Regions from separate parts of the Methylophilus sp. DMC18 genome, predicted to be linked through region 4. Evidence: predicted binding sites of a transcription regulator. Region 4 holds the regulator's gene; each other region holds the start of a gene.
What was found. Region 4 encodes sigma-54, which starts transcription at its own class of promoters, with help from an activator protein. Its sites were predicted from a motif close to TGGCACNNTTCCTGCT; they were not measured.
Positions count from the first base shown of each region.

Region 1: nirB (nitrite reductase large subunit NirB) is a predicted target of sigma-54. The motif match lies at 4,996-5,011, and genes of this name have one in related genera.
Region 2: ACT53G_RS11265 (TorF family putative porin) is a predicted target of sigma-54. The motif match lies at 5,076-5,091, and genes of this name have one in related genera.
Region 3: ACT53G_RS01055 (CmpA/NrtA family ABC transporter substrate-binding protein) is a predicted target of sigma-54. The motif match lies at 3,028-3,043, and genes of this name have one in related genera.

Region 1 covers NZ_JBQUZE010000001.1:199,149-206,823, reverse strand. The annotation lists gene ACT53G_RS01020 (bifunctional protein-serine/threonine kinase/phosphatase) at 1-1,664, shown strand, start outside; gene nirD (nitrite reductase small subunit NirD) at 1,703-2,014, shown strand; gene ACT53G_RS01010 (nitrate reductase) at 2,042-4,810, shown strand; gene nirB (nitrite reductase large subunit NirB) at 5,294-7,675, shown strand, end outside.
Region 2 covers NZ_JBQUZE010000004.1:272,854-280,528, reverse strand. The annotation lists gene ACT53G_RS11285 (HlyD family secretion protein) at 1-440, opposite strand, end outside; gene ACT53G_RS11280 (peptidase domain-containing ABC transporter) at 433-2,115, opposite strand; gene ACT53G_RS11275 (ammonium transporter) at 2,224-3,627, opposite strand; gene glnK (P-II family nitrogen regulator) at 3,643-3,981, opposite strand; gene ACT53G_RS11265 (TorF family putative porin) at 4,042-5,004, opposite strand; gene ACT53G_RS11260 (accessory factor UbiK family protein) at 5,261-5,509, shown strand; gene ACT53G_RS11255 (YifB family Mg chelatase-like AAA ATPase) at 5,555-7,054, shown strand; gene ACT53G_RS11250 (DUF1993 domain-containing protein) at 7,068-7,571, shown strand; gene ACT53G_RS11245 (hypothetical protein) at 7,576-7,675, opposite strand, start outside.
Region 3 covers NZ_JBQUZE010000001.1:211,731-219,405, reverse strand. The annotation lists gene ACT53G_RS01070 (formate/nitrite transporter family protein) at 1-659, shown strand, start outside; gene cynS (cyanase) at 722-1,165, shown strand; gene ACT53G_RS01060 (bifunctional protein-serine/threonine kinase/phosphatase) at 1,171-2,961, shown strand; gene ACT53G_RS01055 (CmpA/NrtA family ABC transporter substrate-binding protein) at 3,306-4,607, shown strand; gene ntrB (nitrate ABC transporter permease) at 4,628-5,563, shown strand; gene ACT53G_RS01045 (ABC transporter ATP-binding protein) at 5,600-6,409, shown strand; gene ACT53G_RS01040 (alginate export family protein) at 6,510-7,675, shown strand, end outside.
Region 4 covers NZ_JBQUZE010000007.1:1,573-9,247, reverse strand. The annotation lists gene tyrS (tyrosine--tRNA ligase) at 1-1,136, shown strand, start outside; gene ACT53G_RS14080 (RNA polymerase factor sigma-54) at 1,182-2,726, opposite strand; gene lptB (LPS export ABC transporter ATP-binding protein) at 2,733-3,476, opposite strand; gene lptA (lipopolysaccharide transport periplasmic protein LptA) at 3,485-4,099, opposite strand; gene lptC (LPS export ABC transporter periplasmic protein LptC) at 4,158-4,781, opposite strand; gene ACT53G_RS14060 (KpsF/GutQ family sugar-phosphate isomerase) at 4,807-5,808, opposite strand; gene ACT53G_RS14055 (cation:proton antiporter) at 6,033-7,675, shown strand, end outside.

The DNA.
Region 1 (7,675 bases), on a different contig from region 4:
AAAGCAGCCTCACCGGACCGCGGCCTCGTAACGAGGACTACGTGGGCCTGGTGACGCCTGCCGATGCGCAGCTGGAGATCAAGGGCGCTCTGCTGGCGGTGGCCGATGGCATCAGCGGGGGGGCTGGCGGGGCCGAAGCTGCCGAGATGACGATACGCACGGTGTCGGCAGATTATTACGCCACGCCCGATACCTGGACGATCCAGCATGCGCTGGACAAGGTGGTTCAGGCGGCTAACCGCTGGGTGCTGTCGCAGGCACGCAAACACAGCCAGATGGCCGGCATGGCGACCACGCTGTCCATGCTGGTGCTACGCGGTCAGCGCTATGTGTTGGCGCATGTCGGCGACACCCGCATCTATCGCCTGCGCGAGCAGTCGCTGCAATGCCTGACCACCGACCATGTCTGGGACCGGCCCGATATGCGGCATGTACTCAAGCGTGCAGTCGGCCTCGATGACCAGTTGAGCGTGGATTATGCCGAAGGCCTGCTGCAAACCGGCGATGTGTATGCCATTATCAGTGATGGTGTGTGGGCCGCACTGGGCGAGGCCGAGCTGCACAAAATATTGATGCTTTACCATACACCGCAGTTGATGGCCGAACACCTGACCCGGCAAGCGCTGGAACAAGGCGGTCAGGATAACGCCTCTGCCGTGGTGGTGCGGATCGATCAGCTCGGACAAGACCACCTGACCGACATGCTGGCCGATGCCTTGAGCCTGCCGGTGCCGCCCAAGCTGGCGGTGGGCGACACCCTGGATGGCTTTACCGTCACCCGCGTGTTACATGATGCACGCATCAGTTTGTTATATCAGGTAAAAAATGCCGCCGGGCAATTATTTGTGCTGAAAACCCTGCAACCCGCCCGCGCTGAGGATAAGGCCAGTTGCGAAGCCCTGCTCAACGAGGAGTGGCTGGGCAAGCGCGTGGTATCACAATGTGTGCCGCAAATTTTGCCGCTCACGCGCGAGCAACGCACGCACTTGTATTACGTGATGACCTGGCATGAAGGGGCCACCCTGCAGCAACGGCTGGACGCGGGTCATCATTTCACCATCAACGGCGTGGCCAATATCGGCCAGGATCTGTTGCGTGGCTTGAGCATGCTGCACCGGCTCAATATTGTGCACCGTGATATCAAACCCGCGAATATCCACCTCGGCAGTGATACGCGGCTGCGCATTCTGGACCTTGGGGTCGCGCTCAATACCACGCTGCCCATGCCCGAACAGATGGAAAACCCCGGCACCCCCAGTTTTATGGCACCGGAGTTGTTCGACGGCAAATTGGCGGACCGCCAAGCCGATATTTACGCCGCAGGGGTGACGCTGTATCACCTGCTAACGCGTAAATATCCTTATGGTGAAATCGAGCCATTCCAGTCCCCGCGCTTTGGTGAACCGGTGCGCCCCAGCCGCTACCGGCCGGAAATTCCAGCCTGGCTGGAAAACATTATCCTGAAAGCGATTGCCCGCAAACCGGAACACCGCTTTGAAACCGCTGAAGAAATGCTGCTGGCACTGGAGCATGGCGAACTCAGGCCCATCGTCATCCCGCGTACACCGTTGATTGCCCGCGCACGCCTAGTGAAGTGGCAATGGCTGGCGATTATTTCATTGTGCGTCAATGTGTTATTGATTTATCTGCTGCTGGTCTCGTAAGACCAGCCTCGCATGAAAAAGACGAAAAGAGGAAAAAAATGAATTGGACTAAAATCTGCCCAGTGAATGACATCCCTGCCCTGGGGGCGCGCGTGGTGCGTCATGGCGAGATCGATATCGGCGTGTTCCGTACCGAAGATGACCGCGTATTCGCACTCAACAACCGTTGCCCGCACAAAGGGGGCCCGCTGTCACAAGGCCTGATCTACGGCGACAAAGTCGCTTGCCCGCTGCATAGCTGGAAAATCAGCCTGGTCGATGGCCAGGCCGAAGCGCCCGATGTCGGCCAGACCGCCTGCTATGCAGTCAAGGTCGAAGATGGCATGGTCTATCTGCAATTAAACCCGTAATTTTCAGGCAACACGGACAGCTCCCTTATGTCGCAACAGCAACAACTCCAGACTGCAAACGATCTGCTCACCGCAGTACCGGTCTCCTTCCATCCGCAACGACGTGAAACCCGCAGCACCTGCTGCTATTGCGGTGTCGGCTGTGGCGTCATCATTACCACCGAGGGCCAGCAGATTGTCGATGTCAAAGGTGACCCCGAGCATCCGGCCAACTTTGGCCGCCTGTGCACCAAGGGTTCGACCCTGCACCTGACCGCCAAACTGGACGCACGCGCCCTCTACCCGGAACTGCGCCTGTCGCGTGACCTGCCGCGTACGCGCGTCAGCTGGAATACCGCGCTCGATCATGTGGTTGAGCGCTTTGCCGAGATTATCAACACCCATGGCCCGGATGCGGTGGCTTTTTATATCTCCGGCCAGTTGCTGACTGAAGATTATTATGTATTTAACAAGCTGGCCAAAGGCCTGATTGGCACCAACAACGTCGATACCAACTCGCGCCTGTGCATGAGTTCTGCCGTCGCCGGTTACAAGGCCACGCTGGGCGCCGATGCACCACCGGCCTGTTATGAGGATATCGACCATACGCAATGCCTGTTCATTGCCGGCTCCAATACCGCTTTTGCCCACCCGATTGTGTTCCGCCGCATTGAAGATGTCAAGGCGAAGAATCCAGACATGAAAATTGTGGTGGTAGACCCGCGCCGCACCGATACCGCACAGCTGGCAGACTTGCACCTGGCGATATTGCCCGGCACCGACGTGGCGCTGTTTAACGGCCTGTTGCATGTGATGCTGTGGGAAGGCTTGCTCGATATGGCTTATATCCGCAACCATACCGAAGGCTTTGAAGCGCTCAAGGAAACCGTGCGCGAATACACGCCCAAGATGGTAGCCGATATTTGTGGCGTGCCTGAGGCCGATATCATTCAGGCCGCCAAGTGGTTTGGTGCGGGCCCGACCTTGTCCATGTATTGCATGGGGCTGAACCAGTCCATCCATGGCACTGAAAAAAATGCCGCGCTGATCAACCTGCATCTGGCCACCGGTCAGATCGGCAAGCCCGGCGCAGGCCCATTCTCGCTGACCGGTCAACCCAACGCCATGGGTGGCCGCGAAGTCGGCGGGATGGCCAACCTGCTGTCGGGCCACCGCGACCTCGCCAATGCCGAACACCGTGCAGAAGTCGCGCGCTTGTGGGGCGTGCCCGACGTCCCGGCCGCGCCGGGCAAAACCGCGGTAGAGATGTTTGAGGCGGTTAAAAGCGGCGAGATCAAGGCGATCTGGATTGCCTGCACCAACCCCGCCCACTCCATGCCAGACCTCAACAATGTGTTGGCCTCCCTGCAACAGGCTGAGCTGGTCGTGTTGCAAGATGCGTTTAACAATACCGACAGCAATGTCTATGCGGATGTATTTCTGCCTGCCTCGACCTGGGGCGAAAAAGAAGGCACGGTCACCAATTCGGAGCGCCGCATCACGCGCGTGCAGCCAGCCGCCCCCAAGCCGGGTGAAGCCCGTCATGACTGGGAGGCAGTGGTCGACTTTGCCCACCGTTTGGCACAAAAACTGGGTAAACCAGACACCCTGTTTAACTACCCGAATACCGAAACCATTTTTAACGAGCACCGTGAAAGCACGCGTGGCCGCGACCTTGATATCACTGGCTTGAGTTACCAGATTCTGGAAACCCGCGGGCCACAACAATGGCCGTTTAAATCGGGCGCCAGCCAGGGCGAAGCCCGCTTGTACACCGATGGCGTGTTCCAGAAACCGGGCGGTAAGGCGCATTTTGTCAGCGCGGTGTACAAGCCGACCGCCGACAAGCCGGACGCGCGCCATCCCTTCCGCCTGCTGACCGGCCGCCTGCGCGACCAGTGGCATGGCATGAGCCGTACCGGCACCCTGGCGCAGCTTTACAACCACGTCGAAGAGCCCGTGGTCTCCATGCATGCCGATGACATGCAACGTCGCCAGATCAGCGAGGGCGACATCGTTAAACTGAGTAACAAGCGCGGTGAGTTAATCATCAAGGTACAGCAATCCGACGAAGTCAAACCGGCGGAGCTGTTTATTCCCATGCACTGGGGCAGCCAGTTTATGCACGGCTTGGGCGTGAATGTGTTGATGCCACCGGCTTTTGATAAAACCTCCAAGCAACCGGAACTCAAGCATACGGCGGTCAAGATCGAAAAGTTGAGCTTGCCCTGGCAAATGACGGTGATGCGCAGCTGCAACGACCTGCACTTGCTCGCCGACATCCGCGCGCTGTTGGTGGCCTTTGATTACGCCACCGTGGGACTGTATGGCCGTGGCAACGGCATGCTGATTCTGCGCGCGGCGCACCACGCTGCCCCGGATAGCCAACTGATCGCCCGGCTGGATCAGTTGCTTGGCATGGTCGAAGATGCGCCCATGCTACGGCTGGATGATGTCAAACGCGGCATCAGTAAACGCATTCTGGTCGAGCAAGGCCAAGTCAGTGCGGTGCGCCTGATTGGTGAAATGCTGGCCGCAGACTGGCTCAAGCAAGTCATGCTCGAAGGCCAGTTCACCGATGAATTGCGCAAATGGGCACTGGCGCCGCTGGCAGCCCCACCCACCGGACAAAAATCACGCGGCAAGATCGTCTGTAACTGCCTGGATGTCTCAGAAAACGAGATTATCGAGACCTGTCAAATGGGAGCGGATTTACCGACGCTGCAAGCCAAGCTGAAATGTGGCACCAGTTGCGGCTCCTGCGTGCCGGAACTCAAGCGGCTGGTCAAACTGCATGGCAAAACCCATGCGGGATAAGGACATCACGCGCGCACCTGAATGCAGTTGAACGCCTGTCGGCACAGGATTGCGCCAAGAATGGTGCAATCCTGTGCACATGCCTCATTAGCGTGCACCAGACCAATGGCAGATGGATAGCACGGTGCCCGCAAGCTCAAACATACACGCAAGCTTGCAGATAAAACACATCAGGAACAATGACTTAGCATAAATCCTGATTCATCTGCGCCCCCATCCTGGCGGTTGGCATGCCAATTGCTTTTTTTATCACAAAGTGGCGTTTTATCATGCCATTTTTAAATCAGAGATTTTCCATCGTCGGCAAATCTCATACTGGACAACGGCGTCCATAGCTTGTTTCGCAGGATTGCAATGTGCAATCGCGGCATAGGCTATGGACGCCGTTTTTGTTTTTAGGCTTTGAGTTTGATAACGCAATGCTCGCAACTGACATGAAAAACAACGTGACACTGCCTGCTTGCATCTGATTAGGAATACAAGATGAATCAACACACACGCATCCTCGTCGTCGGCAACGGCATGGTGGGACACTACTTTGTGCAAGAACTGGTGAAACGCCACCCTGACCTTGCCGCCGCCAACCTGCAAGTGACCGTGCTAGGCGAAGAACCACGCCCGGCTTATGACCGCGTGCACCTCTCCAGTTTTTTCTCGGGCAGCACGGCGGAAGACCTGTCGCTGGTCGAGCCTGGGTTTTATGAACGGCCAGGCCTGACGTTACGCCTGAATGCGCGCGTCAGCCAGATTGACCGCCACCAGCATACCGTGACACTGACAGACGACACGATCTTGCCCTACGACAAACTGGTGCTGGCGACTGGCTCTTATCCATTTGTCCCTGCTGTCGCCGGGCGTGACCGTGAAAACTGTTTTGTCTACCGCACCATTGAAGACCTCGAAGCCATGACAGCAGCAGGCAAAACCGCCAAGAGCGGCGTGGTGGTCGGCGGTGGCCTACTGGGCCTGGAATGTGCCAAGGCATTGAAAGACATGGGCCTGGAAACCCATGTGGTTGAATTTGCGCCCCGTTTGATGGCGGTGCAAGTAGACGAAGCGGGCGGCAAAGTGCTGCGCAGCAAAATTGAGGAGCTGGGTGTACACGTGCACACCAGCCGCAATACCACGGCGATTGTCGATGGAGCGACTGCACGCCACCGCATGGTGTTTTTTGATGACACCTGGCTGGAAACCGACATGATCGTGTTCTCTGCCGGGATCCGTCCACGCGATGAACTGGCACGTGAATCCGGCCTGGCCATCGGCGCGCGTGGCGGTATCGCCATTGATGACTTTTCCCGCTCCAGTGACCACAATATTTACGCCATCGGCGAATGTGCCAGCTGGAACGACGAGATGTTCGGCCTGGTCGCCCCTGGCTATGACATGGCCCGTACTGCCTGCGCACACCTGCTGGGTGAAACATCGACCACTTTCCAGGGCGCAGATATGAGCACCAAGCTCAAACTGATGGGGGTGGACGTTGCCAGCGTGGGCGATGCCCATGGCAAAACCCATGGCTGCCGAAGCTACCAGTACACCGATGAGGTGCGCAATATCTACAAAAAAATCGTCGTCAGCGAAGATGGCAAAAAACTGCTGGGCGCCGTGCTGATTGGCAATGCCGATGAATACGGCACGCTGCAACAGATGACCATCAACGAAATGCCGCTGCCGGAAAATCCTGAATTCCTGATTCTGCCAGCCAGTGATGGCAAGGAAAAACCTGGCCTGGGCGTGGATGCCCTGCCGGATACCGCGGTGCTGTGTTCTTGCAATAATGTCAGTAAGGGCGCGATTGGCGAAGCGGTGGCGGCTGGCAATTGCAGCATAGGCGCCATCAAGTCCTGCACCAAAGCCGGTACCGCCTGTGGTGGCTGCGTGCCGTTGGTGACGCAGGTGATGAAAGCACAGATGGTGAAACTGGGCATGACCGTCAACAATCACCTGTGCGAACACTTCCCCTACTCGCGCCAGGAGCTTTACCACCTGGTACGTGTGGGCCAGATCAAATCGTTTGACGAGTTACTGCATAAACACGGCCAGGGCCTGGGCTGCGATATCTGCAAACCCACCGCCGCTAGCATTCTGGCCTCATGCTGGAACGAATTTATCCTGAAAAAAGACCTGGCGTCCTTGCAGGATTCCAATGACTACTTCTTGGGCAACATCCAGAAAGACGGCAGCTACTCGGTGGTGCCACGCATGCCGGGCGGCGAAGTCACGCCTGATGGCCTGATCGCCATCGGCCAGATCGCGAAAAAATATGGCTTGTATACCAAGGTCACCGGCGGCGCACGCGTGGACATGTTTGGCGCCCGCGTGGAGCAATTACCCAATATCTGGGAAGAGTTGATTGCTGCCGGCTTTGAATCTGGTCATGCCTACGGCAAATCGTTACGTACCGTCAAAAGCTGTGTCGGCTCCACCTGGTGCCGGTATGGCGTGGATGACAGTGTCGGCCTGGCCGTGCAGCTGGAGAACCGTTACAAAGGCCTGCGCGCCCCACACAAAATCAAGTTTGGTGTCTCGGGCTGCACGCGTGAATGCGCCGAAGCGCAAGGCAAGGATGTGGGGTTGATTGCGACTGAAAATGGCTGGAACCTCTATGTGTGCGGCAATGGTGGCATGAAGCCACGCCATGCCGAGCTGCTTGCAAGCGACCTCAGCAAAGAAGACGCCATCCGCATGATAGACCGCTTCCTGATGTTCTATATCCGCACGGCTGACCGCCTGCAACGCACCAGCACCTGGCGTGATAACCTCGAAGGCGGCCTGGATTACCTCAAGCAAGTCGTGATTGAGGATTCGTTAGGGCTGGGCGCTGAACTGGAATCCCAAATGCAACACGTGGTAGACAACTAT
Region 2 (7,675 bases), on a different contig from region 4:
TCCAACTTGTATTGGGCGGCGGTGATTTTGGCATCGCGGCCGGCGGCCAGGTTGTCACGCTGCACCGAGTAAGCTGATAACTCGCTTTGCTTGGAAGCGAGTTTGTCCTCAAGGTTATCGCGCTGCGCTTGCAGGCGCTGCCGGAAGTTAGGATCAGTATCGCTAATTTCCAGCAATACATCGCCTTGTTTCACTTGCGAGCCTTCTTGCACATACCAGTGCTGGATGAGCCCGCTCACGGGGGCATCGACGGTTTGCACCCGCTCGGAAGGAGAATAGGCCGTGACCTTGCCCAGCGCGGTCACGTTTTGTTGCCATGGCAGAGGCAAAAAAGCAAGGGGCAGCACAACGAGCAGCCAGGCCATCCGTTTGATCCAAACCCTTAAATGCTCAGGGGTTTGTACGCTTTGTGTCAGCATACTTTCAACCGTATTACGCATGCTGACCTCCTGCCACGTCTGTCGCCGCTTGGCTTTGAAGATGAATGACTTGCTTGCATTGCTGGGCGATATGCTGATATCGCGTGGTGATCAACACCATCCAGTCCTGCTGGTGACGCTTAAGCAACATCAGCACCTGATCCAGCTCATGTTGCGCCAGTTGATCCAGCAGGCCATCAATGATTAATACATCCGGTTGACCCAGCATCGCACGGGCAAGCATTAACCGTTGTAACTGTGTATGCGTCATCGGTGCGCCAAAGTCAGTCAAGACTGTTTCTACCCCATTGGGCAGCTTGCTGATTTCTTGCCACAACCCAAGCACCTGCAGTAACTCAATCACCTGATCAAGTGTCACCTCTGGCCGTTGCAACCTCAGATTATCCAGAATAGAGCCATGCTGCCACTCGACTTTGTTCGCCACGCCAATCCGGTCACGCAAATGTGCCAGGTCAAGCTGGCGCACATCAATGTCGTTGTAGCTGACATGTCCTTGCAGCGGCTGCCTCATACCGGTGATCAGCTCCAGCAACGTCGTTTTACCGCTGCCTAAGCCACCGATCAACGCCAGGCTCTCACCACGTTGCAAGTGAAAACTCAGGTTGCTGACCAAAGCAGCTTGATCCGCGTGTTGAAAAGTCAGCTGATGCACCTTCAGGGTAGTGTAGCCTTCCTGACCTGACTGATGCTCCCCAGAGCGCTCTACAGGCAAGGTTTCCAGCACACCAAGTTTATCGACCGCCGCAAGCAGATCATAGAAATACTCCAGCTTGGTCACAAATCGCACAAACGCAGAAAGCACCCCAAAAATAATCAGCTCTGCGGCAACAAACTGGCCCAGATTGATCTGGCCTTTAATCACCAGTGTCCCGCCTAATATCAGCATGCCCGTACCAATCAAGGCATAGAGGCCCACCGCGCCTATCAGTTGCATCATGAGTACTTTAAAGTGCTTGGTCCTGACTTGCAGATAGCCTTCTGCAAGCTGCGCGGTATTCGCCGTGTTGCGCTGAGTCGCACCATAAAACTTTGAGAGCCATTTATTGCGGGCAATGGTTTCCAGCCAGGCCGCCATTTCATATTTGGCTTTAGACTCTTTGATCGATGTCTCTTCAGCCTGTTTACCCAAGCCAAAAATAATCACCCACAACACAATCAGCATGAGGATCACCAAAATGCCAAAATACAGACTATAAAAAAGCAGCACAATGCTGCCGATGATGCCTTGCAACAAGGCGGTCAAGCCAACCGTGAGCAAAGTCGCCATCGATTTCTGCACGGTTTGAATATCAAAATAACGATTCACCAGTTCTACCGGATTGAATTTGTCATACACAGAAATATGAATTTGCCCGGTATTTTGCGCAATCTGTAAGCTATACCGTACAAAAAGCCGTCGCTGAATCATCTCAACCAGAAAACTCTCAATCGCATAAATCGCACCAGACAACGCCAGCAAACAAAACAGGATAAACCCCACTACGTACAGCGGCTGCAATACGCCGCCCATGGTGACGATATTCACCATCGCCTGCACGGCAACAGGAGTCGCGATACCCAGCACACCGTAAGCCGCAGTTAAATAAAACAGCAGCAAAATGTCCTGTTTTTCAAATGAGAGTAATTTGACGACTCTTTGAAAAGGGCTGAGAGATGTTGTATGAATGTTTGCCATAATAAGAATTGTTGTTAACTAGGCCCTGTAAATGGATAACAACCGTTTATATTAGTTCCCAAAAAAAAACGGCTCTAACTAGAGCCGTTTCTTTATACCACACAACGATTACAAGCTGTAAGCACGTTCACCATGTTCAGTCGTGTCCAGACCTTCGCGCTCATATTCTTCACTCACGCGCAGACCGACAACCGCATCTACCACTTTGTAAAGAATGACGCTCACAATACCTGTCCAGATCAAGGTCACGACCACTGCGATGATCTGAGTAGAGACCTGACCACCCATCGTCACACCTTCTGCGTAACCAACACCACCCAAACCTGGTGACATCAACACGCCAGTGCCCACCGCACCCCAGATACCGGCCAAGCCGTGCACACCGAACACATCCAGTGAGTCATCGTAGCCCAGCGCACCTTTCAGTTTGGTCACACCCCACAGGCTGACAAAGCTGGCAGTGAAGCCAAGGATGATAGAACCCATCGGGCCGATAAAGCCGCAAGCAGGCGTAATCGCAACCAAACCAGCCACTGCACCAGAAGCGGCACCCAGCATGCTTGGCTTACCTCTGAACAACCATTCAGCAAAAATCCAGCCCAGTACAGCAGAACCGGTAGCCAATTGTGTATTGATCAGCACCATACCGGCAATGCCATCAGCAGCCAGTTCACTACCGACGTTAAAGCCAAACCAACCTACCCACAGCAAGGAAGCACCAATCATGGTCATCACCAGGTTGTGCGGAGGCATGGCTTCTTTACCGTAACCAATACGTTTGCCCAACATGATGGCACCAATCAAGGCAGCGATACCAGCGTTGATATGTACGACAGTACCACCAGCAAAGTCTTTGGCACCCAGCTCTGCCAGGTAACCACCGCCCCATACCATGTGTGCGATTGGGATGTAGGCAAAAGTCACCCACAATGCCGTGAACAACAATACAGCAGAGAACTTCATACGCTCAGCAAAACCACCAACAATCAACCCCGGTGTAATGGCAGCAAATGTCAGCTGGAAGGTCAAGAATACATACTCTGGAATCGTGCCAGACAAACTAGCAGGTGTAATACCCGCCAGAAACGCCTTGCTTAATCCACCGACAATCATGTTACCTTCGCTGAAAGCCATGCTGTAACCATACGCAGCCCACAATACAGAAATCATAGAGAAGACAACAAACACTTGCATCAGCACTGACAACATATTTTTCTGACGTACCAAACCGCCGTAGAACAACGCCAGGCCAGGAATCGTCATCAAAATCACCAGCACAGTGGCAACAATCATAAACGCGGTATTACCCACATCCAGCGTCGGGGCTGGTGCTGCTTCAGCAGCAGGGGCAGCTTCGGCCGCTGCAGGCGCTTCGGCCGCAGGTGCCGCATCAGTAGAAACGGTTTCTTGTACTGTGATGGTTTCGGTCACAGTTTCTTCTGCATAACTGACTGGGCTTGCCGCCAGACCCATCACGGCGACCAGCGATAATATGGAAAGAATTTTCTTCATAACAGAAGCCCTTTCTTATAGCGCATCCGGACCGGTTTCGCCGGTACGTATACGGTAAACTTGTTCCAAATCGAAGACAAAGACTTTGCCATCGCCGATTTTGCCTGTTGCGGCTGCTTTTTCAATCGCGTCTACGACCTGATCCAGCATGTCATCTTTGATCGCAACTTCGAGTTTAACTTTAGGCAAAAAATCTACGACATATTCAGCACCACGATACAACTCAGTGTGCCCTTTTTGACGGCCAAATCCTTTGACTTCAGTGACAGTGATGCCTTGTACGCCGATATTGGACAAAGCCTCACGCACCTCATCAAGCTTGAATGGCTTGATTATTGCGGATACAAATTTCATTTGCTTCTCCCGTTGTTAACTCTGGCAGGCACATGCCCGCCAGATCTAAAACTTGCTTACTTAGAATGTACGGCCTAATGTTAAAACTAAACGACCATCATTCAGGTTTTTGCTTTCAACTGCGCCGTTAGTGCCTTTACCATTAAAGCTTGAGCCGCCGTAGCCTCTGTAACCCCAGTAGCGTGAGTTATCAGACTCAATCCAATACACACCCGCATTCCAGCCTTCTGTAGCACCGATTTTGAATGCTTTGCTTAAGCCGATTTTCCAGTCTGTGTAGTCTGGGTCAGTTGCTTTAGAAAGAGAATCGCTAGGCAAGTTAATGCCGTCGGTGGAGAACGTTCTATCAAGTTTACCAGAGACGTTCAAACGCCCAACGTGAGCAATCAGAGTCAAATCCCACCATGGCAATGGATAAGCAGCGTTCAGCTCAACATAGGTTGAACCTTTAGTACTGCCATCCCAACCAGTAGACTTATCTGCACCAAACCAATCGGTCAGAGTGTACGACAGTTTTGCACTGATCCAGTCATAAGAAACACCAACGTTTGCTTCGTAAGTATCCCAACGCCCACCCCCTGGAGTCAAAGGTCTGTTTGGGTCTGGGTTACCATTACTATCAACTGTAGTAGAGCCTCTGTATTTTTTCCATGAACCACCTGGATACAGGTAGCCGTAAATACCAACGGTGTAGCCTAATTTCTCTACGGTTGGAATCGTACCGTTATAACCGGCATAGATATCAATTTCAGTAGTGGCATCAGGATAGGTATTTGGTGTTACACCAGAACCCCAAAGGCCAGTATAGAAACCGCTGGAATGCGTAATATCCATACCGCCTTGCACGGTTGGCTTATGCCAGGATTGTGAAATACCACGGAAGTAGTAGTCAGATACCACACCGATGTTACCAGTGGCAGTCCAGTCAGATTTGGCTTCTTCCTTGGCTTCTTCAGCTGCGTATGAAACTTGTGCAAATGACATTGCACTCAATACTGCTGTGAGCAAAATAGATTGACGCATTTATAGGTCCTCTCTCTGTGAAAATCTTGATCAAATTGTTGTAAACGAGAATGAAACAACATTGACCTAAAAGCAAGGCACGTGCCAACCCACATAGCTATTAAAAATCAATATCTTAATTAAAATACTTAAATTAAATACTTACATTAGCAACACAACAACATGTTTTTAATTGAAAACACATAAAAATCAACCATTTACACCCCTTTTTTCGAGGGCCTTACATGCTAAAATGTGATCCCAAGGAGAGCCTGCCATGCTATTTTCAAATGAAAAAATTAAAGAATTATCTTTTAAAATCAAACAACTAATTGATTCAAGCCCCATTTCAGAGCTTGAAAGCAACTTGCATGCACTAATTCAGGGCATGCTCCCCAAAATGGAACTTGTTTCGCGCGAGGAATTTGATATTCAGGCCGCTTTGCTGGCACGCACGCAGCAACAATTAAAACAGCTTGAAGAAAAAATCAGCCAGCTAGAACAAGCCAATGCCGCCAGAAAGTAAAATTTAATTTACAATTGTTAGCATTCTTTGGTGCGGGAGTGCTACATGAGTTTGGCCGTGTTATACAGTCGGGCCCTGAGTGGGATGGATGCACCAGAAGTGGTGGTAGAAGTGCATCTCGCCAATGGCCTGCCCAGCTTCACTATCGTCGGGCTGCCAGAAACCGAAGTGAAAGAGAGCAAAGACCGGGTTAGGGCAGCGATTCAAACCGCACAGTTTGAATTCCCGGCGCGGCGGATTACAGTTAACCTGGCACCGGCAGATCTGCCCAAAGAGGGGGGCCGCTACGATTTACCGATTGCGCTTGGGATTCTGGCAGCCTCCGGGCAATTACCTAAACAAGCGCTGGCCAACTATGTCATCGCTGGTGAGCTGGCATTAACAGGCGAGTTAAGGCCGATACGCGGCGCCCTGGCGATGACTTACCAACTGATTCAGGGCCCGGCGCACAAAAGGGCGGCGATTTTGCCCCAGGAGAGTGCGCATGAGGCAAGCCTGGTTGAGGGGTGTTCCATTTTTGCCGCGAATAGCCTGCTTGAAGTCTGTGCCCATCTGTCTGGCAAACAATCGCTGCCCCCTCACCCGCTGGTGCTGTCAGAATCCTCGTTAAGCTTTCCGGATTATCTCGAAGTCAAAGGTCAATTACGCGCCAAGCGCGCCCTGGAAATTGCCGCGGCGGGCCAACATAGTTTATTGATGAGCGGCCCGCCAGGCACAGGCAAAAGCATGCTGGCGAACCGGTTTAATAGCATTCTGCCAGACATGACTACGCAGGAAGCGCTGGAAAGTGCGGCAATTTTGTCACTGACCGGCCAGTTTCCGGCCAGCCAATGGAAAAAGCGGCCATTCAGGGCGCCACATCACACCGCCTCTGCCGTGGCACTGGTGGGTGGCGGCAGTGTGCCCAGACCCGGAGAAATCAGCCTCGCCCATCACGGCGTATTATTTTTGGATGAGCTGCCTGAGTTCGACAGGAAAGTGCTGGAGGTGCTCCGCGAGCCGCTGGAAAGTGGCAATATCACCATTTCTCGGGCAGCCAGACAGGCAACTTTCCCGGCCCAGTTTCAATTGCTTGCAGCGATGAATCCTTGTCCATGTGGCTATTACGGGCACTATAACCAACGCTGCCGCTGTACGCCTGAGCAAATTCTGCGCTATAAAAACAAACTTTCCGGCCCGCTGCTGGACAGGATAGACATGAATATTGATGTACCAGCACTAAAACCAGAAGAGTTGTCACATGACCATCATGGTGAACAGAGTGCGGCCATTCGTGCACGCGTGATTCAGGCGCGAGAGCGTCAACTGACCCGCCAACAGAAACCGAATGCAGCCTTGGGTGCGCTCGAAATTTCCACCCATTGCCAATTGGGTGACCAGGCGAATCACTTACTGCAAATGGCGGTGCAAAAGTTTTCACTGTCTGCCCGCAGCTATCACCGCATCCTCAAGGTCGCAAGAACCATTGCTGACCTGGCCCAGGCCGAATACATTCTGGATAAGCACATTGCAGAGGCGCTACAATATCGGCGTCATGACTATTGAAAGCGTATTCCACATGCAACTTTATGATGCCAGTATCGCCCCGCTGATTCGTAACCTGCAAAATCTCGAGCACATTCTGCGGCAAGGGGAAGCCTATGCAGAACAGAAAAAAGTCGCACCAGAAGTGCTACTGAATAGCCGTTTGTATGTGGACATGTACCCATTAACCAAACAGGTGCAACTGGTGAGCGACATGAGTAAAGGGGCGGGTGGACGACTGGCAGGCATAGACATTCCGCAATATGCGGATGATGAAGCGAGTTTTGAACAGCTCTACGCCAGAATCGCCAAGACAGTCGCGTTTCTCGAAGCCATCAAGCCTTCACAGCTGGAAGGCGCCGAGCATAAAGAAGTGGTGTTAACCATACGTAAAGTGGATCTGACCTTCACCGGCTTGGATTATCTCGAAAAATGGGTCATGCCCAATGTGTATTTTCATGTCACCACGGCATACAACATTTTGCGCCATATTGGGGTGCCACTGGGCAAAACCGACTACCTGGGTCAAAAGCGCTGATGCCTCAAGGCCGTTTGCGCCAGTAGCCCGGTTGCTGGTCTGACTGCAACATGGCTTTACGGCGCAATGTCTCATAGGCTTCGCTGTCTGAAATTCCTTGGGCA
Region 3 (7,675 bases), on a different contig from region 4:
TGGCGACAGAATCTCCTCTGGTAGGAGCTGTCATGTTTCCGGTGGGCTTCAGCATGCTCTACCTGATGGGATTTGACTTGCTGACCGGCGTTTTCATGCTGACTCCGCTGGCCTGGCTGGACAAACGCCCCGGCGTGACCTGGCCGCAAATCCTGCGTAACTGGGGTCTGGTATTTATTGGCAATTTTGCTGGCGCGCTCACGGTGGCCGGGATGATGGCTTTTATCTTCACCTATGGCTTTAATACCGATGGCGGCGCCATCGCCACCAAAGTCGCCGGTATAGGCGAGGCCAGAACACTGGGCTACGCCAAATATGGCCTGGATGGCTGGATCACCATTTTTATCCGTGGCATGTTGTGCAACTGGATGGTGTCGCTGGGCGTGGTGGGGGCCATGATTTCAACCAACGTCAGCGGCAAGGTGATCGCCATGTGGATGCCAATCTTTTTGTTCTTTTTCATGGGCTTTGAGCACTCGGTCGTCAATATGTTTCTGTTTCCATTTGCTTTGATCATGGGCGGCAATTTTTCGATTGCAGACTATCTGGTATGGAATGAAATCCCGACTGCGCTTGGCAATCTGGTGGGCGGCCTGGCCTTTACCGGCCTGACGCTGTATACCACCCATGTGCGCACACAACCCAAACGTAAACTGTAAACAATGCTCGCCTGCTCGTCGTGGCAGTGAGCCCGTCCCACACGATATCAATGGAGTTAATCATGACAAGAGATGAAGTCACAGAACTGATAGTGTTACAAAAAAATGCCTTGCAACTGTCCTGGAAAACACTTGCTGAGGCCATTGGTTTGAGCAAGGAATGGACAACGGCCGCCCTACTTGGCCAAATGACCCTCTCTGCCGAACAAGCCAATACCTTGGGAAAACTGCTACAACTGCCTGGAGAAGCCATAAGCCAACTACAAGTGGTACCTTATAAAGGATCGTTACCCACTGCGGTGCCCTCCGATCCATTAATTTATCGCTTTTACGAACTGATCAGCGTCTACGGCACCACATTTAAGGCCTTGATTCACGAAGAGTTTGGCGATGGCATCATGAGCGCCATTGACTTTAATATGGATTTGCAACGCGAAGCCGACCCTAAAGGCGATCGCGTCAAAATCACCATGAGCGGCAAGTTCCTGCCTTACAAGTCTTACTAAACGGCATGCCTGCCTCTTTGCAGATAGAAAGCGGCGCCTGCTCCGAGGCCGGACGCAAACCAGTCAATCAGGATGCGTTCGGCCTCACCACACAAGACAGCCCGCCTGCTACTGGCAAAGGTTGGGTATTTGCCATTGCCGATGGCATCAGTAGCAGCGATGTCAGCGACCAGGCTAGTACGCTGGCCATTCAGCAGTTTATACAAGATTACGCGCTCACCCCTGTAGAATGGTCAGTCAAGTCTGGTGGGTTGCAAGTCTTACGCAGTATTAATGCCACACTCAATGCGCAGACGTTTCGCAGCCCTTATCGTTTTGACAAAAACAGAGGCTACGTCTGTACCTTTAGCGCCCTGATCATTAAATCACGGGCTATCCATGTATTTCATCTGGGCGATACGCGCATTTACCGTCTCCGTGACCAGCAATTGCAATGCCTGACCGAAGACCACCGTTTCTGGGTCGATGATCAACATAGCTATCTGGCACGCGCCCTGGGCATGAGCCCGCAACCAGAAATTGATTATCACAGCGAGGCCGCGGAAGCAGGCGATGTTTATTTATTGATGTCTGATGGCGTATTTGAACACCTGACCTCAGAAGAAATCTTGCAGGATATCCAAACCGCCAGCGACCTCAATCGTCTCTGCCAGCACTGGGTTAAACTCGCGCATGCACGCGGTAGCGAGGATAACCTGACAGCACTGGCGGTGCGCTTGTTACAACTGCCCGACCATGACATGGCCTCGCTGACACAAAGCATGCAGGCACTCCCCTTTGCCCCGGCCATAGAAGAAGGTAAGCCGTTTGATGGTTACCATATTTTGCGTTGCCTGCATCATAGCCACCGCAGCCATGTTTACCTGGCACGTGACCTGCAAACGGGCACCCAGGTTGCCCTCAAAGTCCCATCGGTGGACCTGTCCGCCGATGCACAGGCACTGGAACGTTTTTACCTCGAAGAATGGGTGGCCAGGCGCATCAGCCATCGCCATATATTACGGCCGTATACGTCAGCTTCTCCGCGCAAGTTTTTATATAGTGTGATGCACTATGTGCCGGGGCAAACCTTACAACAATGGCTGCTGGATCACCCGCAACCATCCCTAGAGACCGTCCGCCAACTGGTGGAACAGATCACCAGCGCCCTGGAAGCCTTTCATCGACTGGAGATGGTCTACCGCGACTTGCAGCCGCAAAATATCCTGGTCGATACCGATGGCCAGATCACCTTGATTGATTTTGGGGCCGTGAGCGTGGCTGGTCTCGAAGAAATGAGCGAGCTAGAAAGCACGGTAACCTTGCCTGGCACGCTGCAATACTCGGCGCCAGAACAGTTTCTGGGATGGCCAGCAACGCCACAATCGGATATTTATGCCTTGGGGGTGATCACTTACCAGTGCCTCACAGGCAAACTGCCCTATGGGACAGAGGTCGCGAAGGTAAAACATCCGCAACACCTGTCACGTTTGTATTACCGGGAGATTCGCTATACACAACCGGCGTTTCCGGCCTGGGTCGACGCCGCCATCGCCCGTGCCGTGCACCCGCAGGCAGAAAAACGTTATGCGCAGGCCTCTGAATTCTTATTTGACCTGCGTAAACCGAATGCAGCCTTTCTGCGTCATGCCCATCCGCCTTTGCTGGAACGTCATCCGCTGGCCTTTTGGCGTGGCTTAAGTCTATTACTGGCGTGTATGGTCATCCTGTTGCTCGGGCTCCTCGCACACCAGCCCAAGTCATGCGCCAATGTTGAGCAGTTCGCACGAAAGCAGTGCAACTATGCCCGGCAATAATATGCCCCTTTACAAAAGAAACTAATATTTTCATTAAAATTCAATCACTTAAAAATAAAATAAAGTTGGCATGCCGTTTGCTAGTGCTTATCTAAGAGCAAGCTGGATCAACGGCGATCCTGTCAAATATGCTCCGTGGCAAATGCCTGATATCAGGTAATTTGCCTAACAACTGAGTTATACCCGTTATTAAATTAATGTAAGTACCGCAGCCTTTTAGCAAAAGGGCTTGCAAGCAAAAGGACAAAGGCGTCCTGAGTGTAGACCACGGTCTGCATTCAGGACGCCTTTTTTGTTTTGTATTTTCCGAACCCCTTTTTCGAATCAAATCTCAAGGAGCCGACATGAGCAGTTCTGACAAAAAAAATGTATCCCCCACCGAGGCAACGCCGGTTGACCAGGTGAACCAGCAACGCCGCCATTTCTTTATGAATACGCTGGCAGGCGCGTTTGGTGCTGCCGCCATGATGAACATGGTGCCTTCCGCCATCCGTAGCCAGGCTTGGGCGGCTGGCTCTGATGCGCCAGAAATCACCGAAGTGAAAGTGGGCTTTATCCCGCTGACGGACTGTGCGCCGATTATTGTCGCCGCGCAAATGGGCTTTGATAAAAAATATGGCATCAAGATTGTGCCGTCTAAAGAAGCTTCGTGGGCAGGCGTACGTGACAAGCTGGTCAATGGTGAATTGCATGCTGCACATGTGTTGTATGGCCTGATCTACGGCGTACAAATGGGCATCGGCGGCCAGCAAAAAGACATGAACGTGCTGATGACGCTGAACAACAACGGCCAGGGCATCACGCTGGCTAACCAGCTTAAGGAAAAAGGCGTGACCAGTGGTGCGACGCTGAAACGTTTGCTGGATAACGAAAACCGCGACTTTACCTTCGCCCAGACCTTCCCCACCGGCACGCACGCCATGTGGTTGTACTACTGGCTGGCGACCTATGGCATCAATCCAATGCAGGACGTGAAAACCATCGTCGTACCGCCGCCACAAATGGTCGCCAACATGCGGATTGGCAATATGGATGGCTACTGCGTGGGCGAACCCTGGAACGCCCGTGCCATTTACGACAAGATCGGCTACACCGTCGCCACCTCACAAGATATCTGGGTAGACCACCCGGAAAAAGTGTTGGGCACCACCGCTGACTTTATCGCCAAGAACCCGAATACCGCGCTGGCCTTGACCAAAGCCATCCTCGAAGCCTCACGCTACATTGATGCGACCAAAAACCGTGCCGAAGTGGCCAAGTTGATCGCAGGCAAAGCTTACGTGAATGCGCCAGAAGAAGTGATTGAAGGTCGCTTCCTCGGCCACTACGACAATGGTATCGGCAAAAAATGGGAAGACCCCAACTACATGAAGTTCTTCAATGACGGCAAGGTCAGCTTCCCTTACCTGTCAGACGGCATGTGGTTCCTGACCCAACACAAACGCTGGGGCTTGCTCAAGTCTGACCCGGATTACCTCGGCGTGGCGAAAAAGGTGAACCGCATTGATATTTATACCGAAGCCGCCAAATCTCTGGGCATTAGCGTGCCGACAGACGTGATGCGCAGCAGCAAGCTGATTGACGGTGTGGTCTGGGATGGTAAAGACCCCAAAGCCTATGCCAACAGCTTCAAGGTTAAAGCGTAATTCTTTCAAGGAGAGTCACCATGAGTGTCGTCAGCTTTAACAAGGAAAAAATCATGCAAAACAGTGAGCAGGCTGCCAAAGCAATGCCAGCCAAGCAAGCAAAACCGGTTGTCGCGGTGGTGAGCCCTCTCTCGGCCACCGCAACAGCAGCCACCCCGGCAAGCAAAAAAGCCGGGGCATGGGCGGCAATGGCCAAACGCGTGTTTGAAGGACTGTTGCCGCCTGTGATTGGCTTGCTGATCTTTGGCGCCATCTGGTCTACCGTGGCCGCCCTGACTCAGGGTTTGCCAGGACCGGTGCAGACCTGGCATTCGGCGGTGGAGCTGTTTAGCGACCCGTTTTATATCAACAACCCGAATGACATGGGCATCGGCTGGAACATCCTGAACTCGCTCAAACGCGTCGCCACCGGCTTTGCACTGGCAGCGATTGTCGGCATCCCCATGGGGTTTATCATCGGCCGCTATGCCTTTATGTCAAAAATGGCGGCGCCGATTATCAGCCTGCTCAAGCCGGTATCCCCACTGGCCTGGTTGCCGATCGGCCTGCTGGTATTCAAAGCGGCCAACCCGGCCGCAATCTGGGTGATTTTCATCACCGCGGTCTGGCCCATGATTATCAACACCGCCGTTGGTGTCAGCAAAGTGCCGCAAGACTATATGAACGTGGCCAAGGTACTGAACCTGTCCGAGTGGAAAGTCATCACCAAAATCCTGCTGCCGTATGTCATGCCTTACATGATGACCGGTGTGCGTCTCTCCATCGGTGCCGCCTGGCTGGTGATTGTGGCGGCAGAAATGCTGACCGGCGGCGTGGGCATTGGCTTCTGGGTGTGGGATGAATGGAACAACCTGAACGTTGAGCACATCATCATCGCGATTTTCATTGTGGGCATCGTCGGTCTGTTGCTGGAGCAGTGCCTGGTCATGCTGGCCAAACGCTATAGCTACGAATAACCACGACACCTCATTGACTGGTAAAGGACTCTGATCATGACCACCGCTGTAAAACAAGACCGCTATGTGTTGATTGAAAACGTCAACATGATTTTCAACACTAAAAAAGGCAGTTTCCAGGCCTTAAAAGACATCAACCTGTCTATCCAGGAAGGCGAATTCATCTCCATCATCGGCCACTCCGGCTGTGGCAAATCGACCGTACTCAACCTGATTGCCGGCTTGTTGCAACCGACAGACGGCTACCTGTTTTGTGCCGGCCGTGAAATCGCCAAGCCGGGTCCTGAGCGCGCCGTGGTGTTCCAGAACCACTCCCTGCTGCCCTGGCTGACCTGTTATGAAAATGTTTACCTGGCGGTGGAGCGCGTGTTTGCGGCCACTGAAAGCAAAGCACAACTGGCAGAACGTACCCGCGCAGCACTGGAGCTGGTGGGCTTAAGCCACGCCATGGAAAAACGCCCGAATGAAATCTCTGGCGGCATGAAGCAGCGGGTAGGCATTGCCCGGGCACTCGCCATGGAGCCCAAGGTGTTACTGCTGGATGAACCGTTTGGTGCGCTGGATGCGCTGACCCGTGCTGGCCTGCAAGACGAACTGATGGCCATCATGGCACGTTCTGGCTGTACTGCCGTCATGGTGACACACGATGTGGACGAAGCCGTGCTGCTGTCAGACCGCATCGTCATGATGACCAACGGCCCGGCAGCCACCATCGGTGAAATTCTGGAGGTCGATTTACCCCGTCCACGCAAACGCCTGGAGCTGGTGGAAGACCCGGCTTACACGCATTTGCGCAGCGAAGTTTTGAAGTTTCTGTATGAGCGGCACGCCAAAAAAGCGGCCTAAGTGAAAGGTGCTGGCAGGCAGCCACCTGCCAGCACCACTTGCTTATCAAAAGCAACCCTCATCCAAGCAAGGTTACCCCAATAGAGAAAAGGAGCAACACATGAACGCTAACCTACACCCCCGCTTGCGTCAAGTTTCCGCAGCCATCTTGCTGGCAGCACTTGGCTCACCTGCAATGGCAGAAGAAGAAGTTCTGCCTGAATACACTTTTATGGACGCGATTAAAACCGGTAAAAACATGAGCAGCTTCAGATTGCGTTATGAAAACGTCGATCAGGATGGCTTGCAGCCTGGGACCTATGCCAATGGCAGCGCTAACCCGACGGCAAACCAGAACCTGAAAGAAGCGCATGCATACACCCTGCGCAGCCTGATCGGCTGGCAAACCGCGCCTTACCACAACTGGAGTGTGGCCGGTCAGTTGATCAATGTGACCCAATTGAACAGCCAGTTTAATGACGGCACCAACAATGTGCTGATCAACGGCGCATCCAACCAGAACAGCGGCATTCAATATGCCAAAGTGGTGGACCCGGACTACACCGATATCAACCAGTTGTTTGTCGACTGGACTGGCATCAAAAACACCCGTGTTCGCGCGGGCCGCCAGCAAGTGAACCTGGATAATGTGCGTTTTATTGGTGACATTGCCTTCCGCCAGGTCATGCAAGTGTTTGACGGCGTCTCAGTATTTAACAAGACCATCCCGGATACCGAAATTTATGCGGCCCACTTTAGCAAGGTGAACCAGATCACCACGGCAGCGCATCATGGTGCGTTGGAAGTCATCAATGGCCGCTACCGTATTTCCCCGACTGAGTTCCTGGTCGGTTACGGATATTTCTCTGACTTTGAAAACCTGGGCTTTGGTAATGCCTGGTTTGGTGCAGGGGCCTCTAACAATCCCAAAGGCACGAACAACCAGTTTGCCGACCAAAGTAACAAGATTATTGGTATCCGCCTAGACGGCACCCATCCGTTCACGCCCAACTACCGCGCGCACTACACCGCTGAATACGCAAAACAGTCTGACTACAGCGGTGGTGACAGCCGCATTGACGCGCATTACTACAAGCTGGGCGGTGGCTTCGGGATTGATAACTTCAACCTGCGTGTAGACCAGGAATTACTCTCCAGCAACAACGGTAAATATGCCTTCCAGACCCCATTTGGTACCAACCACTTGTTCCAGGGCTGGGTAGACAAATTCCTGGTGACACCGCGTGAAGGCATTAAGGACAGTTTCATCACGGCGACTTACCGCTA
Region 4 (7,675 bases):
AGCAGGAGCTGGTCGAGAAACTGAAAACAGGCAAGCCGTTACGTGTGAAAGCAGGCTTTGACCCTACCGCGCCCGACTTGCACCTGGGTCATACCGTCCTCATTAATAAATTGCGCCAGTTGCAGGATCTGGGCCATCAGATTTTATTCCTGATCGGTGACTTTACCGGCATGATTGGTGACCCGACTGGCAAAAGCGCCACCCGTCCACCCTTAACCGTGGAGCAGGTCAAGGCCAACGCCGATACCTATGCCGCACAAGTCTTCAAGATTCTTGATCCTGCCAAAACCGAAATTGTCTTTAACTCCAACTGGTTAAGTGAACTTGGCGCGGCGGGGATGATTAAACTGGCTGCCAGCCATACCGTGGCCCGCATGCTGGAGCGCGATGACTTCTCCAAACGCTTCAAGGGTAATCAACCGATTGCGATTCACGAGTTTCTGTACCCGTTACTGCAAGGATATGATTCGGTCGCCCTGCAAGCGGATCTTGAGCTCGGTGGTACCGACCAGAAGTTTAACCTGCTCATGGGGCGTGAGTTGCAAAAGCAGGCCGGCCAGTCGCAGCAATGTGTGCTGATGATGCCGCTGCTGGAAGGGTTGGATGGCGTCAATAAAATGTCTAAATCACTCGGTAACTACATTGGCATTAGCGAGGCGCCAGAGACTATTTTTGCCAAGATCATGTCGATTTCAGATGAACTGATGTGGCGCTATATTGATTTGCTGTCTTTTGCGACGCTGGAAACCATTGCCGAATGGAAGGCGCAAGTCGCCAGCGGTGAAAATCCCCGCAATATCAAGGTCGGCTTTGCCCAAGAAATTGTGGCGCGTTTCCATGGTCAAGCCGCGGCTGAAAAAGCCTTGCAGGACTTCCAGACCCGTGCCAAAGGCGGCATCCCGGATGACGTGCCCGAAGTTGAAGTGACCATTGAAGGCGAGAGCATCGGCATTAGCCAATTGTTAAAACAGGCGGGCTTGGTTGAAAGCACCAGTGAAGCCATGCGCGCAGTGCAGCAAGGCGGCGTCAAGCTCGACAGCGTCAAGGTGGATGATAAGAATCTGCCTTTGACTAAAGGTGTGACAGTGATCGCCCAGGTGGGTAAACGTAAATTTGCCAAGATCACAATCAGGTGATTTGAGCTGAGAAACAAAAAAGGCCGCATCTGCGGCCTTTTTTGTTTAGAGCGTTTTGCGCAAGTTCGCGGGCGGAATATTCAGGGACTCGCGATATTTGGCTATGGTACGGCGGGCAACGACGATACCTTGTTGTGCCAGTGTGTCGGTGATCTGGTTGTCCGACAAAGGCTTTTTCGGGTTTTCTTCGGCCACCATTTGCTTGATCAAGGCGCGGATAGCGGTGGCAGAGCAGGAGCCGCCTGCATCTGTGGCCACCGAGCTGCCAAAGAAGTATTTGAGTTCATAGACGCCACGCGGTGTGAGCATATACTTATGTGTGGTGACGCGGGAAACTGTGCTTTCATGCAAGTCGAGTTCTTCGGCGATTTCACGCAGCACCAGTGGCCGCATGGCAATTTCACCATGTTCAAAGAAGTTGCGCTGGCGATCTACAATGGCTTGTGACACGCGCAAAATGGTCGAGAAGCGCTGCTGGATATTTTTAATCATCCACTTGGCTTCCTGCATCTGGCTTTGCAGGTATTGGCCTGAACTCTCGCGGTTGCGCTTGAGGATGTCCGCATACATCTGGTTGATGCGCAGTTTGGGGATCACGCCATCATTTAAGGAGGCGACCCAAATGCCCTTGATTTTTTTAACCACCACATCGTGCTGGATAAAGTGATCGTGACTAAAGCTGGAAAACTCGCTGCCGGGTCTGGGGTTTTGCTGGCGGATCAGGTGCTGCGCCGCCTTGAGTACCGCTTCATCGCAACCAAGCACCTTGCGCAGTTTGACAAAGTCTTTGTTGGCCAGCAGCGCCAGGTGGTCTTTGGCAATGGCAATGGCAGTTTGCAAGTGTGGCGTTTCTTGCGGCAAACGCGTCAGTTGCAAGAGCAGGCACTCGCGTAAATCGCGCGCACCAACGCCTACAGGGTCCAGATTCTGGATCAGCTTGAGGGCGGTTTCCAGTTCCAGCAGCTCGACCTCAAGTTCGAGCGGCAAGTGCTCTACAATCTCCTGCAGATCTTGCTCCAGATAGCCATCATCAGTGATGCTATCCAGTAGCAGTTTGACCAGGCTCATGTCTCGTTGCGACAAATGTGCCAGTTGTATCTGGTCAATCAGATGCTCGCGCAAACTGATGCTGGTGGTTTCCTGTCTGGAAAAGTCACTGTCTTCGTCTTCCTGATGATTGCGTCCGGCTTCGTCCCAGTTGCTGGTGCTGCCAAACTCTTCATAATCATCTTCAAACTCTGGCGGCGTGAATTCCTCGTTTAAATTGGGCAGGTCGCTCTCGCTCCCGCCCAGCTCATCGTGCAAGTCTTCACGCAGACTTTCTGCCGGTGCGGTGATCTCTTGCTGTGTTGCCATGTCAAACGAGCTGGCATCTGTCGGCTCAGCTTCTACAGTGGGGGGAGGCGGTGTGTTATCTTCAAACTCGCCTTCTTCACCGTCTGACATTTCCAGTAACGGGTTTTCCTGCAGGATGGTTTCCAGTTCCTGGTTCAGTTCCAGCGTGGAAAGTTGCAGCAAACGGATCGATTGCTGCAGCTGCGGCGTCAGCGCCAGATTTTGCGAAATACGTAATTGCAGGTTCTGTTTCATGACGGATTACAGCCTAAAATTCTTGCCCAGATACACTTCACGCACACCTTCGTTCTGAATGATTTCATCGGGCGTGCCTGCTGCAAACACAGCGCCTTCATTGACAATATAAGCGCGGTCACAGATATCCAGCGTTTCGCGCACATTGTGGTCGGTGATTAAAATACCAATATTCTGACTGCTCAGGTAGCGGATGATTTTCTGGATTTCGATCACCGCAATCGGATCAATCCCGGCGAACGGTTCATCCAGCAAAATAAATTTAGGGTCAGTGGCCAGGCAGCGCGCAATTTCAACGCGTCGACGTTCGCCACCAGACAAGCTGACGGCCTGACTGTTGCGGATGTGCTGGATATGCAATTGATCCAGCAAGGACTCAAGCCTCGCCTCACGCTGCTCTTCCGTATAGGGACGGGTTTCAAGAATGGCGAGGATGTTGTCGGTTACGCTGAGCTTGCGAAAAATGGATGCTTCTTGGGGCAGATAAGCCAGGCCCATGCGCGCGCGCTCATGCATGGGCGCGCGGCTCACGTCGGCGCCATTCAGCGTAATGTTGCCTTCATCCAGCGCAACCAACCCGACAATCATGTAAAAGCTGGTGGTTTTGCCTGCCCCGTTGGGACCCAGCAAGCCGATCACTTCGCCACTGCGTAACTCAAGCGTCGTGTTTTTGACGACGGTACGGCCCTGATAGGTTTTTTTCAGGCGGTTGACCTGCAAATGGTTCTGATCTGCTGCCATGGTTTCCATCTTTATGCTTACTCTTTGCCTTGCTCACCAGTGTTTTCGGCAGGGGCAGGTTCGACCTTGAGTTGCAAGGAGCGATTCATCCGTAACCCCTGTTGAGAGGTTGGCTTGTTGTCAATGACAGGCGGTGTGGTTTTATTTTTAGGCTGTATGGTGGCCTTGACGCGGCTGCCAGCCGTTCCGTTCGGGTTGGCTTTTGTGCCGCCAATCACCTCGGCATACTCGGCGTTGGCGTCGTAGCTAATGTAGTCCCCGGTCACGATGTCTTCACCACGTTTAACCCAGGCATTGGTATACAGTTGCACTTTATCCATGCGGGCGTTGTATTCGATACGTTGACCACTGCCTTGCATCCACTCGTCTTTACCGGTGCGTTTTTGCTTGAATGTGGTGGGGTTGCCGGTACAGGTGCTATGTTGAAAGCCGTCCTGATCCTCGCGTACGATCATTTTGTCCGCCTTGATTTGCAAGGTGCCCTGATTAAGAATCACGTTGCCCGTGTAGATACTGATTTTTTTAGCATCGTTCACGGTCACGGTATCCGCCTCAAGCTCTATTGGTTGATCTCGGTCGGATTCTTCGGCCAGCACACTCAGCGGCATGGACAATAGCGCCCATACGCTCATGCAGATCGCTAAAAATAAGGGCTTGTGCGTGTTCAACTCATTTCTCCATAATCAACGGTCATTGGCGTTCTGTGTTTGACGCCTGGGCCGGGCTTGCCAAATTGCTGGCGACGGGTGGACGCTCATAATGCACATGCACCCGGTTAAACAATTGCATGGTATCAGCCCGGTTATCAAAACGCATGCCCGTGCCTGTAATCACTGTCGCAGGTTTTTGGCGGATGACCACCGGCTGGTCTGTGTGTGCCACCTCGGTGTCCGGCTCCAGCCAAAGCCGCTCGGTTTGCATTTGTGTTTCTGGCTTGGTGGCAGAGGCTTGGCGGATCACCTTGACCTGTTTGCTAAACTCCACCAGTTTACCATTGGCGGAAACACGTCCTTGCTGACCATAAATTTGCGTGTAAGGCTTGTTCAGGCCAAACTGGGTAAAGCGTGGCCGCTGCAATTCTGTATAGTCATTGGCAGGAAAGTGGCGCATTTTTGCGGCCGCCAGTACATATTTGGTATTACCGGACGCATCCGTGCGGGTACTCACAAAGTTGTACAACATGTAGTCCGGCGCTTGGCGATTAAGTATGTTCATTTTGAGTGCTTGCTCTTGTACATTCTGGTTAATCCAGAAGGTCAGCAGCGCCAGCAACAGCATTAACGCAATCGGCAACAAAATGGGGTGTTTAAGCATGCCTGAATTCTAATGCCTGTTTAAGCTAAACGACTTTGGCTTTCAATAAGTCATGCATATTGAATGCCCCTACCAACTGCCCTTGGGCATCTACTGCCAAAAAGCCATTTATTTTGTGGTGCTCCATCATGTTAACTGCTTCAACCGCCATCTGATTCGTCTCCAGCAAATACGGCTGTTTGTTCATCACGGTATCAATGGATGCCTGTGGATTGTTCTTGCCCTGCATAAACAAGCGGCGCAAATCGCCATCGGTAAAAATGCCTATTGGGCGTTGCGCGTGGTCCACAATAGCCGTGAAGCCCATGCCCTTGAGTGAAATTTGCGTGATGGCTTCCTGAATGGAGGCGTGTTGATCAATTTGGGGCACGGCCTCGCCGGTACGCATGACATCCTTGATGCGCACCAGTAGCCGTCTGCCCAAGCTGCCACCGGGATGCGAACGGGCGAAATCTTCGGCAGTGAACTCACGCAAATCCAGCACACAAAGTGCTAAGGCATCGCCAAGGGCCAAGGCCGCTGTCGTGCTGGCTGTGGGAGCCAAGCCGAGTGGGCAAGCCTCATGGCTCACGGCAGCACTCAAATGCACTTCCGACTCACGTGACAAGGTGGAGTCTTCGCTGCCCGTGATGCTCAACACCCGAGCACCGATGCGGCGGATCGCCGGCAAAATATTAATAATTTCATCACTCTCGCCAGAGTTGGACAGCGCGATCACCACATCTTCTGCCGTAATCATGCCCAAGTCGCCGTGACTGGCCTCGGCCGGGTGCATGAAAAACGCTGGTGTGCCGGTACTGGCCAAGGTGGCCGCAATTTTGCCGCCGATATGGCCGGATTTGCCCATGCCCGTGACCACCACCCGGCCCTTGCAGGCCAGAATCATATGGACGGCGGCCTCAAAAGCCGAGCCAATGCGGTCTGCCAGATGCCTGATTTCATCGGCTTCGTGCAACAACACCCCTCGTGCGCGCGACACGATATCGGGTGTTTTAACAAGATGGATGCCGGAATTTGCTGTCATCATGGCGGGTAAGTATAACAAGCGAGTTGCCTGACAATAAAGTAAAACACCCTTTTTTTACGGTTTTTTTATTCTCAGGCACATTTTTTGCATAAAACAAAGTTTTGTGGCACGATGCATCATCCTGAAACAATTGCGTTTCATAATAGACCTTGACCCTTCAGCGCTGGCTGATGGCGATCAAACCCCTGTTTGACCGGCTTGGTATAAATGCGTTAGAGCTTTGCATGTTTGATTCCCTGATACATCTTTTATTACTGCTGACCAGCTCGGTCTTCGCCGTGGGCTTGTTCCGCATCCTCGGCTTGCCTGCCATGCTGGCCTATTTTGTCATCGGCATCGTGCTGGGCCCGCACGCCCTGGGCTTGCTGGAGGACGAAGAATCCGGTCGCCAGGTGGCCGAGTTTGGTATCGTGTTTTTGATGTTTAGCATCGGTCTCGAGTTTAGTCTGCCTAAGCTGTATGCCATGCGAAAAACGCTGTTCGGGCTAGGGGGCGGACAGGTCGTGCTGACCTTGCTGGCCAGTCTGGTGCTGGGCAAAGTGGCCGGGCTCAGCCTGACTTCTGCTTTTATCATTGGTGCGGCCATCACCATGTCCTCGACCGCGATTGTGTCCAAAATTCTGATGGAGCGTGTAGACCTGAACTCCAGACATGGTCGTCTCAGTATCGGCGTGCTGCTATTCCAGGATCTGGCCGTGATTCCAATTCTGGTATTGATCCAGACGCTAGGCTCGCACAGCGACAATTGGCTGGATGTGCTGGGGCTGACGCTGTTCAAGTCGTCTGTGCTGCTGTTTTTACTGTTCAAGTTCGGGAAAAACATCCTTAACTTCTGGTTTGAGCTGGTCGCCAAACAGCGCTCACGCGAGTTGTTTGTGCTCAATGTGCTGATGGTGACCCTGCTGATGGCGGCAGCCACCAACTATGTCGGCTTGTCCTTTGCGCTGGGGGCCTTTGTGGCCGGGATGCTGATTTCCGAGACCAAATACCGTTATCAGGTTGAATCAGATATTGCGCCTTTCCGCGATATCTTGCTGGGTCTGTTTTTTATCAGCGTCGGCATGCTGCTCGACGTTTCCGTATTGATCAATCATATTGTATTGATTGTTTTCCTGTTAGCCCTGTTCCTGGTGTTCAAGATTGGCCTGATTGCCTTTTTAACCAAGTTGTATGGCTTTGAGATGGGCGTCGGTGTCCGTACCGGCATTATTCTTGGCCAGGCGGGGGAGTTCAGTTTTGTGGTGCTGGCCCTGGGCTTGCAAACGCATTTGATCGACGGCGAGTCCCTACAGCTTGTGCTGTCCGTGGCCGTGCTTTCTATGCTGGTGGCGCCGTTCATTATTCAATATAACGGCAGGATTGCGCGCAAACTGGTCAAGAGTTATACGCGTAATAGCTACAAGGTGGTGGAGACTATTCAGGAGCACAGCCTCGATTTGCGCGACCATGTCATCATCTGCGGCTATGGCCGCAGTGGTCAGTATCTGGGCCGCTTTTTGCGCGAAGAAAATATCCCCTATGTGGCCCTGGATATGGATGCCAGCCGCGTTCAGGAAGCCGCCGCCGCCGGTGAAAATGTGATTTACGGCGATGCAGGCCGCCGCTCTGTGCTTGAGGCGGCCGGGCTGGCCAGGGCCAAAGCGGTGATTGTCAGCTATGCCGAAACGCGTGGCACCATGAAGGTGCTGCATGTGATCCAGGAGAAATATCCAACCCTGCCCGTGATTGTGCGTACCCATGATGACAGTGAAATGGATTTGCTGCGAGATGCCGGGGCGGCAGAAGTGGTGCCGGAAATTCTGGAGGGTAGCCTCATGCTGGCCTCGCATGCACTGGTCACGCTGGGGATTCCGCTTAACCGCGTGGT